Regions from separate parts of the Sinorhizobium sp. CCBAU 05631 genome, predicted to be linked through region 2. Evidence: predicted binding sites of a transcription regulator. Region 2 holds the regulator's gene; each other region holds the start of a gene.

Region 1 (4,859 bases), 1.6 Mb from region 2:
GAAGCAGCATCCGCATAGCGCCACGACCGACATCGAATAGAAGCCGGCGACACCGAACCAGGCGTAAAAGTAGCCCGACAGGAAGGTGAAGATCGCCGTGAAGATGCCGGTGTAGAAAAAATAGAGGCCCTGGGCGGAGGCCTCCTGCTCCTCGGCGACGCGCTCGACCAGCTTGTGCTGCATGCCGGTGTGCATGATCGCATAGGTAAAGGCGTGCAGGCACTGGAGGACGAAGTAACCGGTAAAACCGAGGTCCATCGGAAAGATCAGCCAGCGCGCGACCGCCAGCAGGCAGCCGGAGAAGATCATCGTCCAGACGCTGAAGCGCCTGGTAATGGCCTTGGCAAAGAAGAACATCAGCACTTCCGCCGCCACCCCGGCACTCCACAGCGCCCCGATCTGCGTGCCGCTATAGCCGATCTGCTGCCAATAAATGGCAGAAAACGCGAACAGCATCGCATGGCTGCTGTTGACCAGCGTGACGCCGATCAAAAGCAGCTGCAAATCGGGCTGCCGCAGCGATTGCGGCGGCGCTTCGGTGATTGCCGTGATCGGCGAAGGCCTGCGTGGGCGGCCGATGCGCGGAGCTGCGCAGGCCATCGCAACGGTCAGGCCGAAACCGGCGGCCATCGCCGGCAGCACCATTGCACCGCCGATGAGGCCGGTCATCCAGCCGCCGAGCATCGTCGCACCAATAAAGGCGATCGATCCCCAGACGCGCATCTGCGCATAGTCAAAACCCCAGCGGCGCACGCCCGAAAGCGCGATCGCCTCGACGATCGGGAGGTAAGGCGAATAGGCGGCCGACTGCAGCGCATAGATCACCAGCACCGGCCAGAAGTCCTTGGCGAAGAAGAGGACGAAGGCGAGTGCAAGCGAGAGGCAGGCCGACCAGATCAGCACGATCGTGCGCTCACCGAGCCTGTCCGCCAGCACACCCGCCAATGGCGCCGTGATGACCCGGATGAACATCGGCACGGCGAGGACCACGCCGATCTCGAAATCGCTCATCGACAAGCCGTTGAGCCAGACCGGGAAATACGGCATGGCGAAGCCGTTGACGATCAGCGGCGCGCAGAAGAGCAACGCGATGCGGAGCGCGAAATAACGCGGCGGAGGCCCCAGGACGGGGGGCGCGGATGCGGGAATCATGGGAGGACCTGATGGCTGTGCGCAACCCCTAGCACGAATATCCGCCAGCTCGCCAGCCGCTAGTTTTAGCCACTTTGGTGGGGCTCAGGCCTGGTACCGAGGACCTCAGGCTGCCCGCGGCGCGGCCAAAGTCACGGGCAAGCCATCGGCCGAGGTTTCCACCGCCACTCCGCCGCGCAGGCTATGCCAGGTGAGCAGTTCCATCGTGCCGTCGAAATGCTCGGCGATCGCCGTGCAGCTTTCGACCCAGTCACCGGTGTTGATGTAGCGGATCTCGTCGATGTCCTCGATCACCGCGTGATGGATATGCCCGCAGATCACGCCCTGGGCGTTATGCCGGCGGGCTTCCTCCGCAACGACCCTCTGAAACTCGCCGATGAAATTCACCGCGTGCTTGACCTGCAGCTTCGCCCAGGACGAAAACGACCAATACGGCATGCCGAGGCGGCGGCGAATGGCGGCAAGGCCGATATTAATAGCGATTGCCGTGTCGTAGGCCCAGTCGCCGAGATAGGCGAGCACACGCGCGTTGCGCACGACGACGTCGAATTCGTCGCCATGCAGCACGAGGTAGTTGCGCCCGTCCGCGCCCTGGTGCATGTGGCGCGCCGCGACCTCGATACCGCCGAAGTGGACGCCCGGAAAATCCCTCATGAACTCATCGTGGTTGCCGGGAATGTAAATAATGCGCGAACCCTTGCGCGCCTTGCGCAGGAGCTTCTGAACGACGTCGTTGCAGGACTGCGGCCAGTACCAGCTCCGCTTCAACCGCCAGCCGTCGACGATGTCGCCGACGAGAATGATAGTCTCGGCCTCATGGTGGCGCAGGAAATCGATCAGGTAGTCCGTCTTCGCCGCCTTCGAGCCCAGATGGACGTCGGAGATGAACAGCGTCCGCAATTTCCGCACCGGATTCTGTTGAGATCCCGATATCGCAACCATGAGATCCTCGCCTTCTCGAGCTTTGTCTCGCCTCGTCAAAACCAGACTCGTGTTTCAGGAAGATGACACCGGAATTCGGCGGGCCGGATCGGGCTGATGAAAAGCGCTGCCGTGAAACTGTACGCGGGCGGGAATTCGTGCCAAAAGGCCCCGATCCAGAAACGGGGATGTGACGGCATGACCACGGGCGAAATAGCGAAACCTCAATCGGCTCCGGCGAGCGGAGACATCGACCAGCAGGCACTCTTCTTCCACCGCTACCCCCGTCCGGGCAAGCTAGAGATCCAGCCCACCAAACCGCTCGGCAATCAGCGCGATCTGGCGCTCGCCTATTCGCCCGGCGTCGCAGCCCCCTGCCTTGCCATCAGGGATGACCCGGCGAGCGCCGCCGATTTCACCGCCCGCTCTAACCTCGTCGCCGTGGTCTCCAACGGCACCGCCGTGCTCGGCCTCGGCAATATCGGTCCCCTGGCCTCAAAACCGGTGATGGAAGGCAAGGCCGTCCTCTTCAAGAAATTCGCCGGCATCGATGTCTTCGATATCGAGATCGACGCGCCGACCGTCGAACGCATGGTCGACGTGGTTTCCGCGCTCGAGCCGACCTTCGGCGGCATCAATCTCGAAGACATCAAGGCTCCGGAATGTTTCGAGGTCGAGCGCCGCTTGCGGGAGAAGATGGACATTCCCGTCTTCCATGATGACCAGCACGGAACGGCGATCATTGTCGCCGCCGCCGTCCTGAACGGCCTGGAACTCGCCGGCAAGGACATCGCCAAGGCGAAGATCGTCGCCTCGGGCGCCGGCGCTGCCGCCCTTGCCTGCCTGAACCTTCTCGTCACCCTTGGCGCCAAGCCCGAAAACATCTGGGTCCATGACCTGGAGGGTCTCGTCTATAAGGGCCGCGAGGTTCTGATGGACGAATGGAAGGCCATCTACGCGCAGGACAGCGCCAATCGCGTGCTTGCCGACAGCATCGGCGGCGCCGACGTTTTCCTGGGACTTTCTGCAGCAGGCGTCCTCAAGCCCGAACTGCTCGCCCAGATGGCCGAGAAGCCGCTGATCATGGCGCTCGCCAACCCGACACCGGAAATCATGCCGGAAGTGGCGCGCGCCGCGCGGCCGGACGCGATGATCTGCACCGGACGCTCCGACTTCCCGAACCAGGTCAACAACGTCCTTTGCTTCCCGCATATCTTCCGCGGCGCGCTCGATTGCGGCGCGCGCACCATCAATGAAGAGATGAAGATGGCGGCGGTGCGGGCAATCGCCGGCCTGGCGCGCGAGGAGCCGTCGGATGTTGCGGCCCGTGCCTATTCAGGGGAAACGCCGGTCTTCGGACCCGACTATCTCATCCCCTCGCCCTTCGACCAGCGGTTGATCCTGCGCATCGCTCCGGCGGTGGCCAAGGCTGCAGCCGAGAGCGGCGTCGCTACCCGGCCGATCCAGGATTTCGACGCCTATCTCGACAAGCTCAACCGCTTCGTCTTCCGCTCCGGCTTCATCATGAAGCCGGTCTTCGCAGCCGCCAAGAACGCCCCCAAGAACCGCGTCATCTTCGCCGAAGGAGAAGACGAACGGGTGTTGCGCGCCGCCCAGGTGCTCTTGGAAGAAGGCACGGCCAAGCCGATCCTGATCGGCCGTCCGCAGATCATCGACACCCGCCTCCGCCGCTATGGCCTCAGAATCCGTCCCGATGTCGACTTCGAGGTCGTCAATCCGGAAGGAGATCCGCGCTATCGCGACTACGTCGAAGAATACTTCACCCTTGTCGGCCGTCTCGGCGTCATCCCGGAAGCCGCCCGCACGATCGTCCGCACGAATACGACGGTGATCGGTGCGCTGGCGGTCAAGCGCGGTGAAGCGGACGCATTGATCTGCGGGGTCGAAGGGCGCTACAGCCGACACCTGCGCGACGTTTCACAGATCATCGGCAAGAAGCCGGGCGTACTCGACTTCTCGGCGCTAAGCCTGTTGATTTCCCAGCGCGGTGCGACCTTCTTCACCGACACCTATGTGAGCTTCAGCCCCAGCGCCGAGGAAATCGCCCAGACGACCGTGATGGCCGCCGGCGAAATACGCCGCTTTGGCATCACGCCGCGCGCTGCCCTTGTTTCCCATTCGAATTTCGGATCGCGCGAATCCGAGAGCGCCGCCAAGATGCGCGCCGCGCTCAAGCTCGTCCGCGAGCTGGCGCCCGATCTCGAGGTCGACGGCGAGATGCACGGGGACGCAGCCATCTCCGAAACGCTGCGCGAGCGGGTGATGCCGAACAGCACGCTGAAGGGCGAAGCCAATCTGCTCGTCTTCCCCAATCTCGACGCCGCCAACATCACGCTCGGCGTCGTCAAGACGATGACGGACAGCCTTCATGTCGGGCCGATCCTGCTCGGCTCGGCGCTGCCGGCCCACATCCTTTCCCCCTCCGTCACCTCCCGCGGCGTCGTCAACATGGCGGCTCTTGCAGTGGTCGAGGCAAGCCATCCCGCCTGAGGAATGGCTCTCCGGTCTATCGCGCTTTAGGTATTTCCGCGGCAGCTTGCCGCGGAAATACAACCATGCATTGATCTAGTGAAAAGACTTGCACCGATTACGAAATATAGCACTAGACAAAAACCGGCAGGCTAAACCATGTTTATTCTAGGGGCATGAATCGGTGTTACGGCATGACTAATCAACAGGCTGTCCTCGATCTGCTGGATATCGTGGAATATGGCGGGTGTGCGGAACCGCAGCAATTCTTCGCCTTGATGCGTCGTACCTTCGAT
Region 2 (4,859 bases):
GGCGACGGCCATGATGTCCGGCTTGATGCCCGACCATTCATGCGCGAAGAGCTTGCCTGTGCGGCCGACGCCGCACTGGACCTCGTCGAGGATCAACAGCAGCCCGAACTCGTCGCAGAGCGCGCGCAGTTCCTGCATGAATTCTTTCGAAGCGAGGCGAATGCCGCCCTCGCCCTGGATCGGCTCGACCAGGATTGCAGCGGTCTCGTCGTTGATCGCGGTCTTGACGGCGGCGATGTCGCCGAACGGCACCTGATAGAAGCCCGGAGCCTTCGGCCCGAACCCTTCGATGTATTTCTGCTGGCCGCCGGCGGCAATCGTCGCGATGGTGCGGCCGTGGAAGGCGCCTTCGAAGGTGATGATGTGGAACCGCTCCGGATGGCCCTTGGCGAAATGGTAGCGGCGCGCCGTCTTGATCGCACATTCGAGCGCTTCCGCACCGGAATTGGTGAAGAACACTCGATCGGCGAAGGTGACCGCCGTCAGCCGCTGCGCCAGGCTCTCCTGGCCGGGAACATCGTAGAGATTGGACACATGCCAGAGCTTCTCCGCCTGCGCTTTCAGCGCTTCGACGAGATGAGGATGGGCATGGCCGAGCGAAATGACCGCGACGCCGGCTGCAAAGTCGAGATAGCGGGTGCCGTCTTCGGCAATCAGCCAGACGCCCTCGCCTCGCTCGAAACGCAACGGCGCACGCAGATAGGTGTCGTAGAGCGGCGTTGTTGCGGCCATGATCAGCATCTCCTTCGTCATCGGCATCGCTGTCGGACGTATCGGCCCGACAAAAATCAAAAATGCCGCCTTTCGGCGGCGCAGGCACTATTCCCATATCGCGGCGCAATGTCAACAAAACCAAGGCTTGCAACAGTCGCGCCGGCCCGGATTCCGCACCGCGAAAAAATCCCGATGCGGGGCTTGCAAAAATGCAACTATCCGACAGCAAGTTGGGGAAAACTGCGAAATCGATTCGGCGCGATTCCGGCGACTCTTGCCACGGAGTCACCCGGCCGGTAGGTTAATATTCAATTACTAGACGCATGCGGCGGACCTAGTCACCAAAATAGTTATCGCGTTGTAACTCCGGGGCTTTTCCGGAGAACGGTGATGGATTCTGCCATCCCAACGCCGAGAACGGGGAGTGCAGACATGAACTGGACGGACGAGCGGGTTGAGAAGCTGAAGAAGCTATGGTCCGAGGGCCTAAGCGCGAGCCAGATCGCGGCGCAGCTGGGAGGCGTCAGCCGTAACGCGGTGATCGGCAAGGTTCATCGGTTGAGCCTGCCAGGCCGCGCCAAGGCCGGCGGAGCGACAGCGGCGGCTCGTCCCAAGCGGACGACCTCGGCGCCCCGCGCCCCGAACTACGCGGCACGCGCCGTGACCCGGACGGTTACCCGCGCTGCCGGCACGGCCGTGCTCAAGGAAGAGGTCGCCGTCGATCTGGTGGCGGAGCAGGATCTCGCACTCGACACCAACATTGTCGTGCCGATGTCGCGCCGGCTGGAACTCACCCAGCTGACCGAGCGGACCTGCAAATGGCCGATCGGCGACCCGCTCAAGGAAGAATTCCACTTCTGCGGCAACGACTCGCCGGAATCCTCCCCCTATTGCAGCTACCACGCTCGCCTCGCCTACCAGCCCTCGGCCGAGCGGCGCCGCGCGCGCTGATCGGTCGGAGCAATAACAAATAACGCATGAAGGGGCCCGTCGGGCCCCTTATCACTTTGGAACGCCGGAAGAGCAGCGCAAGCGTCAGCTTTCCAACGAATAGCCGGCGCCGCGCACCGTCCTGATCACATCGGGCATATTGGAGAAATTCAGAGCCTTGCGCAGCCGGCCGACATGGACGTCGACCGTTCGCTCGTCGACATAGATGTCGTGCCCCCAGACGCCGTCGAGCAGCTGCGAGCGGGAGAAGACGCGGCCTGGCGAGGCCATCAGGAACTCCAGGAGCCGGAACTCCGTCGGGCCGAGCCTCACTTCGCGGGTGCGACGATGCACGCGATGGGTTTCGCGGTCGAGCTCTATGTCGCCGCAGCGAAGCACCGTCGACAGCACTTCAGGCTTCGCTCGCCGGAGCATCGCTTTGACCCGCGCCATCAGCTCCGGCGTCGAGAACGGCTTGACGACGTAGTCGTCGGCACCGGTCGCAAGGCCTCGCACCCGCTCGCTTTCCTCGCCGCGCGCCGTCAGCATGATGATCGGCAGCCGCTCGGTCTCCGGGCGCTGTCGGAGACGGCGGCAAAGCTCGATGCCGGAGACGCCGGGCAGCATCCAGTCGAGGATGAGAAGGTCGGGCAAGCGCTCCTGCAGGCGGATCTCCGCTTCGTCGCCGCGAAAGATCGTATCGACCTCGAAGCCCTCAGCCTCGAGATTGTAGCGCAGCAGCACGCTGAGCGCTTCCTCGTCCTCGACAACGGCTATCTTCGGCAACATTCAGTTACGACTCCTTGCCTAGATTCATGATTGGCGGGTGTCCCCTCAGTCGGTGACGGATCCGAGCGTTGACGTCATGTCGTCCTTCGGCCGCTCGCCCTGCGGCTGGGCGCCCGTCGCCATGTAGTAGATGGTTTCGGCGATATTGGTGGCGTGGTCGCCGATACGCTCGATGTTCTTGGCGCAGAAAAGGAGATGCGTGCAGGGGGTGATGTTGCGCGGATCCTCCATCATGTAGGTCAACAGCTCGCGGAACAACGAGGTGTAAATCGCGTCGATCTCCTCGTCGCGTTCGCGGATGCTGTTTGCCTTCTCCGGCGAACGCGAGGCGTAAACGTCGAGGACCTCCTTGAGCTGGATCAGGGCGAGTTCGGCGAGGTGCTCGAGACCGCGCGCCAGCTTGCGCGGAATGCCGGAGCCGGCAACCGCGATGACGCGCTTGGCAGTGTTCTTGCCGAGGTCGCCGACGCGCTCGAGATCGGCGGCGATCCGGATCGACCCCATGATCTCGCGGAGATCCGCGGCCATCGGCTGTCGCTTGGCGATGGTGACGATCGCCTTTTCGCCGATCTGGCGCTCGGCGTCGTCCAAGATTGCATCGTCGGAAATGACCTTCTGGGCGAGCGCCAGATCGGAATTCACCAAAGCCCGGACGGAATCCGCCACCATCTGCTCGGCCTGGCCGCCCATCTCCGAGATCCGGCGCGTCAGATATTTAAGCTCTTCGTCGAAGGCTGTCGTTATGTGGGGGTGAGACATCTACGGTTCCTCGAGGGCGCACTCTTCGCGGTGGGTTTTCGGGCGATCAGCCGAAGCGGCCCATGATGTAATCCTGGGTGCGCTGGTCGTCCGGATTGGTGAACATCTTGTCGGTGTCGTTCTCCTCGACGAGATTGCCGAGGTGGAACATGGCGGTGCGCTGCGAGACGCGGGCCGCCTGCTGCATCGAGTGGGTCACGATGACGATGGTGAAATTGGCGCGCAGCTCGTGAATGAGCTCTTCGACCTTGGCCGTGGCGATCGGGTCGAGGGCCGAGCAGGGCTCGTCCATGAGAATCACTTCCGGGCTGACGGCAACGGCGCGGGCGATGCAGAGGCGCTGTTGCTGGCCGCCGGAAAGACCCGTCCCCGGCTCCTGCAGGCGGTCCTTCACCTCATTCCACAGGCCCGCCTTCCGCAGGCTCGTTTCGACGATCTCATCGAAATCGGCCTTCGTGCGGGCCAGGCCGTGGATGCGCGGCCCGTAGGAAACATTCTCATAGATCGACTTTGGGAACGGATTGGGCTTCTGGAAGACCATGCCGACGCGGGCGCGCAGTTCCACCACGTCGATCGACGGATCGTAGATGTCGTCCTCGTCGAGGGTGATCCGGCCGGTGACCCGGCAATTCTCGATCGTGTCGTTCATGCGGTTGAGCGTCCGCAGGAAGGTCGACTTGCCGCATCCGGAAGGACCGATGAGCGCCGTCACGGTATTCTCGCGGATATTCAGGTTGACGTCGAAGAGCGCGCGCTTCTCGCCGTAATAGACCGACACATCCTTACCGATCATCTTCAAGGGCACCGTGTTCATTTTCTGGTCCAGAGCCTTTTCGACTGCAGCTTCCGACATGATGTTCATAGTCCTTACCCCACTACCAGCGACGCTCAAAGCGACGCCGCAACAGAATTGCGCCGAGGTTCATGATGACGAGGAAGATCAGCAGGATGATGATCGCCCCCGAGGTACGCTCGACGAAGGCGCGCTCAGCCTCGTTCGCCCACATGTAGATCTGCACGGGGAGCGCCGTGGACGGTTCGAGCGGCGAGCCCGGATAGTCGACGACGAAGGCGACCATGCCGATCAGGAGCAGCGGCGCCGTCTCGCCGAGGGCGTGCGCCAGGCCGATGATCGTGCCGGTCAGGATGCCGGGCATGGCAAGCGGCAGCACATGGTGGAAGATCGTCTGCATCTTCGAGGCGCCGAGGCCGAGCGCGGCGGAGCGGATCGACGGAGGCACGGCCTTCAGCGCGGCGCGCGTCGCGATGATGATCGTCGGTAGCGTCATCAGGGTCAGCACGAATCCACCGACGAGGGCCGCCGAGCGCGGCATGCCGGCGAAATTCACGAAGACGGCGAGACCGAGAAGGCCGTAGACGATCGACGGCACGGCGGCGAGATTGTTGATGTTGACCTCGATCAGGTCGGTCAGCCGGTTCTTCGGCGCGAATTCCTCGAGATAGATCGAGGCGGCGACGCCGATCGGCAGCGACAGGACGAGGACGATCAGCATCATATAGGCAGACCCGACCAGCGCCACGCCAACGCCGGCCGCTTCCGGGCGGCTCGATGCGCCGAACGTGAAGATGCCGGTGTTGAAGCTCTTCTTCAGCACGCCGGCCTCGGCCAGCTGGTTCATCCAGGCGACCTGCTGGTCCTTGACCTT
Region 3 (4,859 bases), 760 kb from region 2:
GATGGCATCGTCGGCGACCTTGGCGGCGGTTCGCTCGAACTGGTCGAGGTCGAGGGCAGGCGCATCGGCAACGGGATCACCTTGCCGCTCGGCGGCATCCGGCTGTTCGAGCACAGCAACGGCTCCCTGAGCCGGGCGCGCACCTGGGTGCGGAAGTTCATGAAGGGCGCGGATCTACTGGGGCGGGGTACCGGGCGCACCTTCTACGCCGTTGGCGGAACCTGGCGCGCCATCGCCAAGCTGCAGATGGAAATGCGTGGCTATCCGCTGCACATGATGCAGGGCTATGAGATCTCCTATGACGAGGCGATGGCGATCCTGGCCGAAGTGATCGAGCCCAAGACCCTGAAGCCCTCCGCCTTCGCGACGATTTCCAAGAGCCGTCGCAGCCTCTTGCCATTCGGCGCCGTGACGATGCAGGAGGCGATCTCGATCATGAAGCCCGAGCGCATTTCGTTTTCGGCGCTTGGCGTTCGCGAAGGCTACCTCTACTCGCTCCTTTCCGACGACGAACGCCTTCAGGACCCGTTGCTGACCGCTGCCGACGAGATCGCCATCCTGCGCGCCCGCTCCCCGGAACATGCGCGCGAGCTTGCCGAGTGGACCGGGCGGATGGTGCCGCATTTCGGCATCGAGGAAGCCGAGGAGGAGCGCCGTTACCGCGAGGCCGCCTGCCTGCTGGCGGATATCAGCTGGCGCGCGCATCCGGACTATCGCGGCCTGCAGGCGTTGAACATCATCGCGCACTCCGCTTTCACCGGCATTACCCATGCCGGCCGCGCCTATATCGCGCTTGCCAATTATTATCGTTTCGAGGGGCTCAACGACGACGGCGCCACCAGCCCGCTCGCCGGCATCACCACGCCGCGCCTGCTCGAACTGGCAAAGCTGCTCGGCGGCCTGTTGCGGGTTGCCTATCTCTTCTCCGCCTCGATGCCGGGCGTCGCGCGCCATCTGACCCTGCGGCCGTCGCCGCGGCCGGAGGTCGATCTCGAATTCGTCGTGCCCGCGGCCTATCTCGATTTCGAGGGCGAACGTCTCGACGGCCGCCTGCAGCAACTGAGCCGGCTGACGGGCAAGAAGCTCGCTTTCCACTTCGAGAGCTGAGCGGTCACCAAGCGGCGTCGTTTCAGATGGTGGGAACGGTCGCGCGCGGGTCTCCACGCGCGACCGTTCGGTTATTCGGCTTTCAGGAAGTCGCCGACTTCGAGCAGCACGAATTCGTTGTCGTCTGCCTTGTCGAGCGCACGTCCGGCGGAGAAGGGCAGGTTGTTGTCGTTGCCGACGATGATATGCGCGTCGTCGACGCGATCGACGTTCTCGATGGTGACGAAAGGCATGTCATAATAGCCGTCGCCGCCCTGGCGCTTCCTGTTGTCCGGATCGGAAATCTTCAGGAGGTCGATGTAACCGATCTTGCGCACGGCCTTGCCGACATACTCATCGTCCATCGCGATCTTGTAGACGCGCTTCAGCTTCGACCCGACCGCGAAGCAATCCGGCTTCGGATCCTTGGGATCGGCGCAGGCCTTGTCGACGGTGCCGGCACCATTGTCGCGCTCGATTACCAGCGCCGACTTTTCGTCGAGCATATTGAAGTCGCCGATCGCCTCGCCGCCTTCGGCGAGCGGATAGAGCCAGCTACGCCCGGTCCAGGCCTTGGCTGCGGCATCGAGCTCGACGATGCGGAGCGCCGGGCGGCCATCCGCCTGTTCGACCGTTTCGCCGTCGGTCCAGATCGGCCCCTCGAGCAGGCCGTAGAGTTTGGTGCCGTCCTTGGACAGAGCCAGACCTTCATAGCCGCCGGAGCGCTTGAGGTTGAAAGCGGGCGCCCTCTTCGACGGGTCCGCCTGGAGCGTCAGCGTCGGATTGTCCGGCGACAGCACCGGCTTGCCGTCCACCGTCGTCGGGATCACGTCGGTGAGCTTGCCGGTCGTGTCGAACTTCAGCACGTAGGGACCGAATTCTTCGCCGATCCAGAAGCCGTCGGCGACCGGCTGGATCGACTCGACGTCGAAGTCTCCGCCGGTGAGATAGCGTGTGGCAGAGCCTTCCATGACGATCGGGAAGGGCGTCTTGCGGTCGGGATCGGACAGGAAGACGGTTTTCAATGCTTCGACCTTGCCGGCGTCCCAGTCGATTTTCAGATGATGCAGCATCAGCATCGCGTCGGTCGAATTGAGCTTGTTGCCGAAGCCATTGTCCGAAAGGCTCCAGAAAGTGCCGTCCGGCATCGCCTTGATGCCGGAGAAGCCCTGCATCGGCTGGCCGTTGAAGGGGAGAGAAAGGCCGGTCGGGCGGACGCCGTCCTTGCCCGCTACGCTGCCGAGCTCCGTCGCGCGCTTGCGGTCGACGGTCGAGAACTTGCCCGAAGTCATGAGGTATTCCGCCGCATCCGCAGGCGCGGCAATGATCGTATTGGCCGGCAGGACCGCATGGGCCTTCAGTGTCGCCGGAAAGGCCTTTTCATCGGCGAGCGCGGTGGTCGCCGACAGGAGCGTCAAGGCGACGGCGAGGATGGATTTCGTCATCAAATTCACCTGGGTTCGAGCTGTTGGGTTCGAGCTGTATCGCTTCCCGATAGGCGGCTTTGATGACGGCGAGTTGACGCTTCTCTGACAGGCCGGTGAAGCTTTGATGACGGCCATACCGGCCGCCCATGGGAGCGAAGACGGTGCCTCCCGGCGCGCGCTACAGTTGCACGGCGCGCAGAGAGAATACCCCGAGTTTCTGGCCGCGTCCCTTGATCTCGTGCTCTCCCAGGTCCTCGCTTCTGACGAAGGTCGGCAGGCGCATGCGCCGCAACAGATCGGCGGAAATCAGCACCTGCCGATCGAGCGTTCGGCAGAGACCTTCGAGACGCGCCGTCGTGTTCACGGTGTCCCCGAAATAGGTGATCTTGTGCCTGTCGACGCCGATTTCGGCGGCAACGATCGTTCCTCCGTGGAGGGCCGCGCGCAGGCGTGGGACCTCGCCGTACACCTTGTGCCAGCGGGAGGCGGAAGCTTGAACCTGGTCGAGAATGTCGAAGACGCAGCGAATGCAGGCGGCGTCGGCCACGGCTCGGTCGAAAGGCCAGGTGATGACCGCGGCGTCGCCGATATAGTCGTCGATGGAGCCGCGATAGCGCAGCACCGGATCGGCGAGCTCCGCAAACAGCTTTCCGAGATATTCCTGCATCTTGAGGTCGCCGAAGCGCTCGGCATAGGCTGTCGAGCCGGCGACGTCGATAAACAGGAATACGCGTTCCTCCTGCACCGGCTTGCGGTAGCGTCCCATCAGCAAGCTCATGAAGACGTCGCGGCCGAGCAGTTCCCGCACCCGCAACACGAAAATGATCGGACCGGAAACGACGAGCGCATAGACGAGCACATTGAAGGAGGGCACCATCGCCTCGCTCCAGGATTGCTGAAGCACGCCCGTCATCTTCAGCACCACCCCCGCCGCGACGAAGCCGAGATTTTCGACCGCGAAATAGACGGCGATGGAGGACAGGAGAAAGGCTGGTGTCGGAAGGCTGTGGATCGCCCTGTAGAGGCGCCGCAGGATGATGCGGCGTTCAAAGGCAAGGACCGGCATGCAGATGAACACCGCAAAGGTCGCGCCGATCAGCGCTCCGTCGCCATAGACGACCCATGCATAGGCCACGCCGCTGCCGGCAAGAACCAGAAGCAGGAAAATGAATTCGAGCGTGGAAAATCTCCAGCGCATGCGCGATGGCCTCGGGAATCAAACAGCGGAAGGATGGCCGCGCCTGCGGAAGTCTCATTCGCGGCAGTGCGAACACCTGATCCGTTGAGTCGGATCAGCATTTCAATTCGTCTGGCTAAGACCGGATTCGGGCGGAAAGGTGTTGGCGGCTGCCGCCGTTCAACCGCCGATTTCCATCGCCTCGATCTTCTTTCCGACGAAGCGAAGCGCCACCTCGCCATTGATAAGCTTCAGCGCCATGTCGCCGAAAAGCTCCCGGCGCCAGCCGTGCAGCGCGGCGACGTCGGCCTTTTCGCCTTCGGCGGCGATCCGATCGAGATCGTCGCTGCTGGCGATGATCTTGGCCGCCACGCCCTCCTTTTCGGCGATGAGCTTCAGGAGCACTTTGAGCATCTCGCCCGCTGCCGCAGCGCCCTCCGGCGCGTGGTTCTGGCGCGGCAGGCGGGGCAGATCGGCCTTCGGAAGCGCCAGCGCCTCGGTGACCGCCTCGATGATCGCGGTCCCGGCAGCGGAACGCTCCCAACCCTTGGGAATGGTCCTCAGCCGGCCGAGTGCTTCCGCATCCTTCGGCTGCTGCTGGGCGATCTCGTAGATCGCGTCGTCCTTGATGATTCGGCCGCGCGGCACGTTGCGGGCCCGTGCTTCGCGCTCGCGCCAGGCGGCGATCTTCTGCAGCACCGCCAGCTCGATCGGCTTTCTGACGCGCATCTTCAGGCGCTGCCAGGCATTCTCCGGGTGAAGATCGTAGGTCTCCCGGTTCTCCAGAATGGCCATTTCCTCGGCCAGCCAAGAGGAGCGTCCTTCCCGCTCGAGCTCCGCCTTGAGATAATGGTAGATGTCCCTGAGATGCGTTACGTCGGCCAGCGCATATTCGAGCTGCTTGTCGGTGAGCGGCCTGCGGCTCCAGTCGGTGAAGCGCGACGACTTGTCGATCTGCACGTTCTTGATGCGGCTGACGAGCTGGTCATAGGAGACGCTGTCGCCGAAGCCGCAGACCATGGCCGCCACTTGCGTGTCGAAAAGCGGATGCGGAATGAGGTTGCCGAGGTGGTGGATGATTTCGATGTCCTGGCGCGCCGCGTGGAAGACCTTGACGACGTCGGCATTGGCCATCAGCGCGAAGAAGGGCGCGAGGTCGATTCCCGGCG

Evidence for each region. The regulator PhoB, encoded in region 2, activates phosphate uptake and scavenging genes when phosphate is short. The targets are predictions, from matches to a motif close to TGTCATNNANCTGTCAT.
Region 1: the regulator PhoB is predicted to act here: its motif matches at 2,146-2,162, upstream of SS05631_RS08635 (UDP-2,3-diacylglucosamine diphosphatase).
Region 3: the regulator PhoB is predicted to act here: its motif matches at 2,627-2,643, upstream of SS05631_RS04290 (esterase-like activity of phytase family protein).

The regions. Positions count from the first base shown of each region.
Region 1 covers NZ_CP023063.1:1,742,727-1,747,585, forward strand. The annotation lists gene SS05631_RS08630 (MFS transporter) at 1-1,152, opposite strand, end outside; gene SS05631_RS08635 (UDP-2,3-diacylglucosamine diphosphatase) at 1,258-2,094, opposite strand; gene SS05631_RS08640 (NADP-dependent malic enzyme) at 2,272-4,584, shown strand; gene SS05631_RS08645 (LuxR family transcriptional regulator) at 4,758-4,859, shown strand, end outside.
Region 2 covers NZ_CP023063.1:134,205-139,063, reverse strand. The annotation lists gene SS05631_RS00645 (aspartate aminotransferase family protein) at 1-732, opposite strand, end outside; gene SS05631_RS00640 (GcrA family cell cycle regulator) at 1,147-1,665, shown strand; gene phoB (phosphate regulon transcriptional regulator PhoB) at 1,750-2,433, opposite strand; gene phoU (phosphate signaling complex protein PhoU) at 2,479-3,192, opposite strand; gene pstB (phosphate ABC transporter ATP-binding protein PstB) at 3,239-4,054, opposite strand; gene pstA (phosphate ABC transporter permease PstA) at 4,068-4,859, opposite strand, start outside.
Region 3 covers NZ_CP023063.1:895,538-900,396, forward strand. The annotation lists gene ppx (exopolyphosphatase) at 1-1,107, shown strand, start outside; gene SS05631_RS04290 (esterase-like activity of phytase family protein) at 1,179-2,531, opposite strand; gene SS05631_RS04295 (adenylate/guanylate cyclase domain-containing protein) at 2,692-3,711, opposite strand; gene rnd (ribonuclease D) at 3,871-4,859, opposite strand, start outside.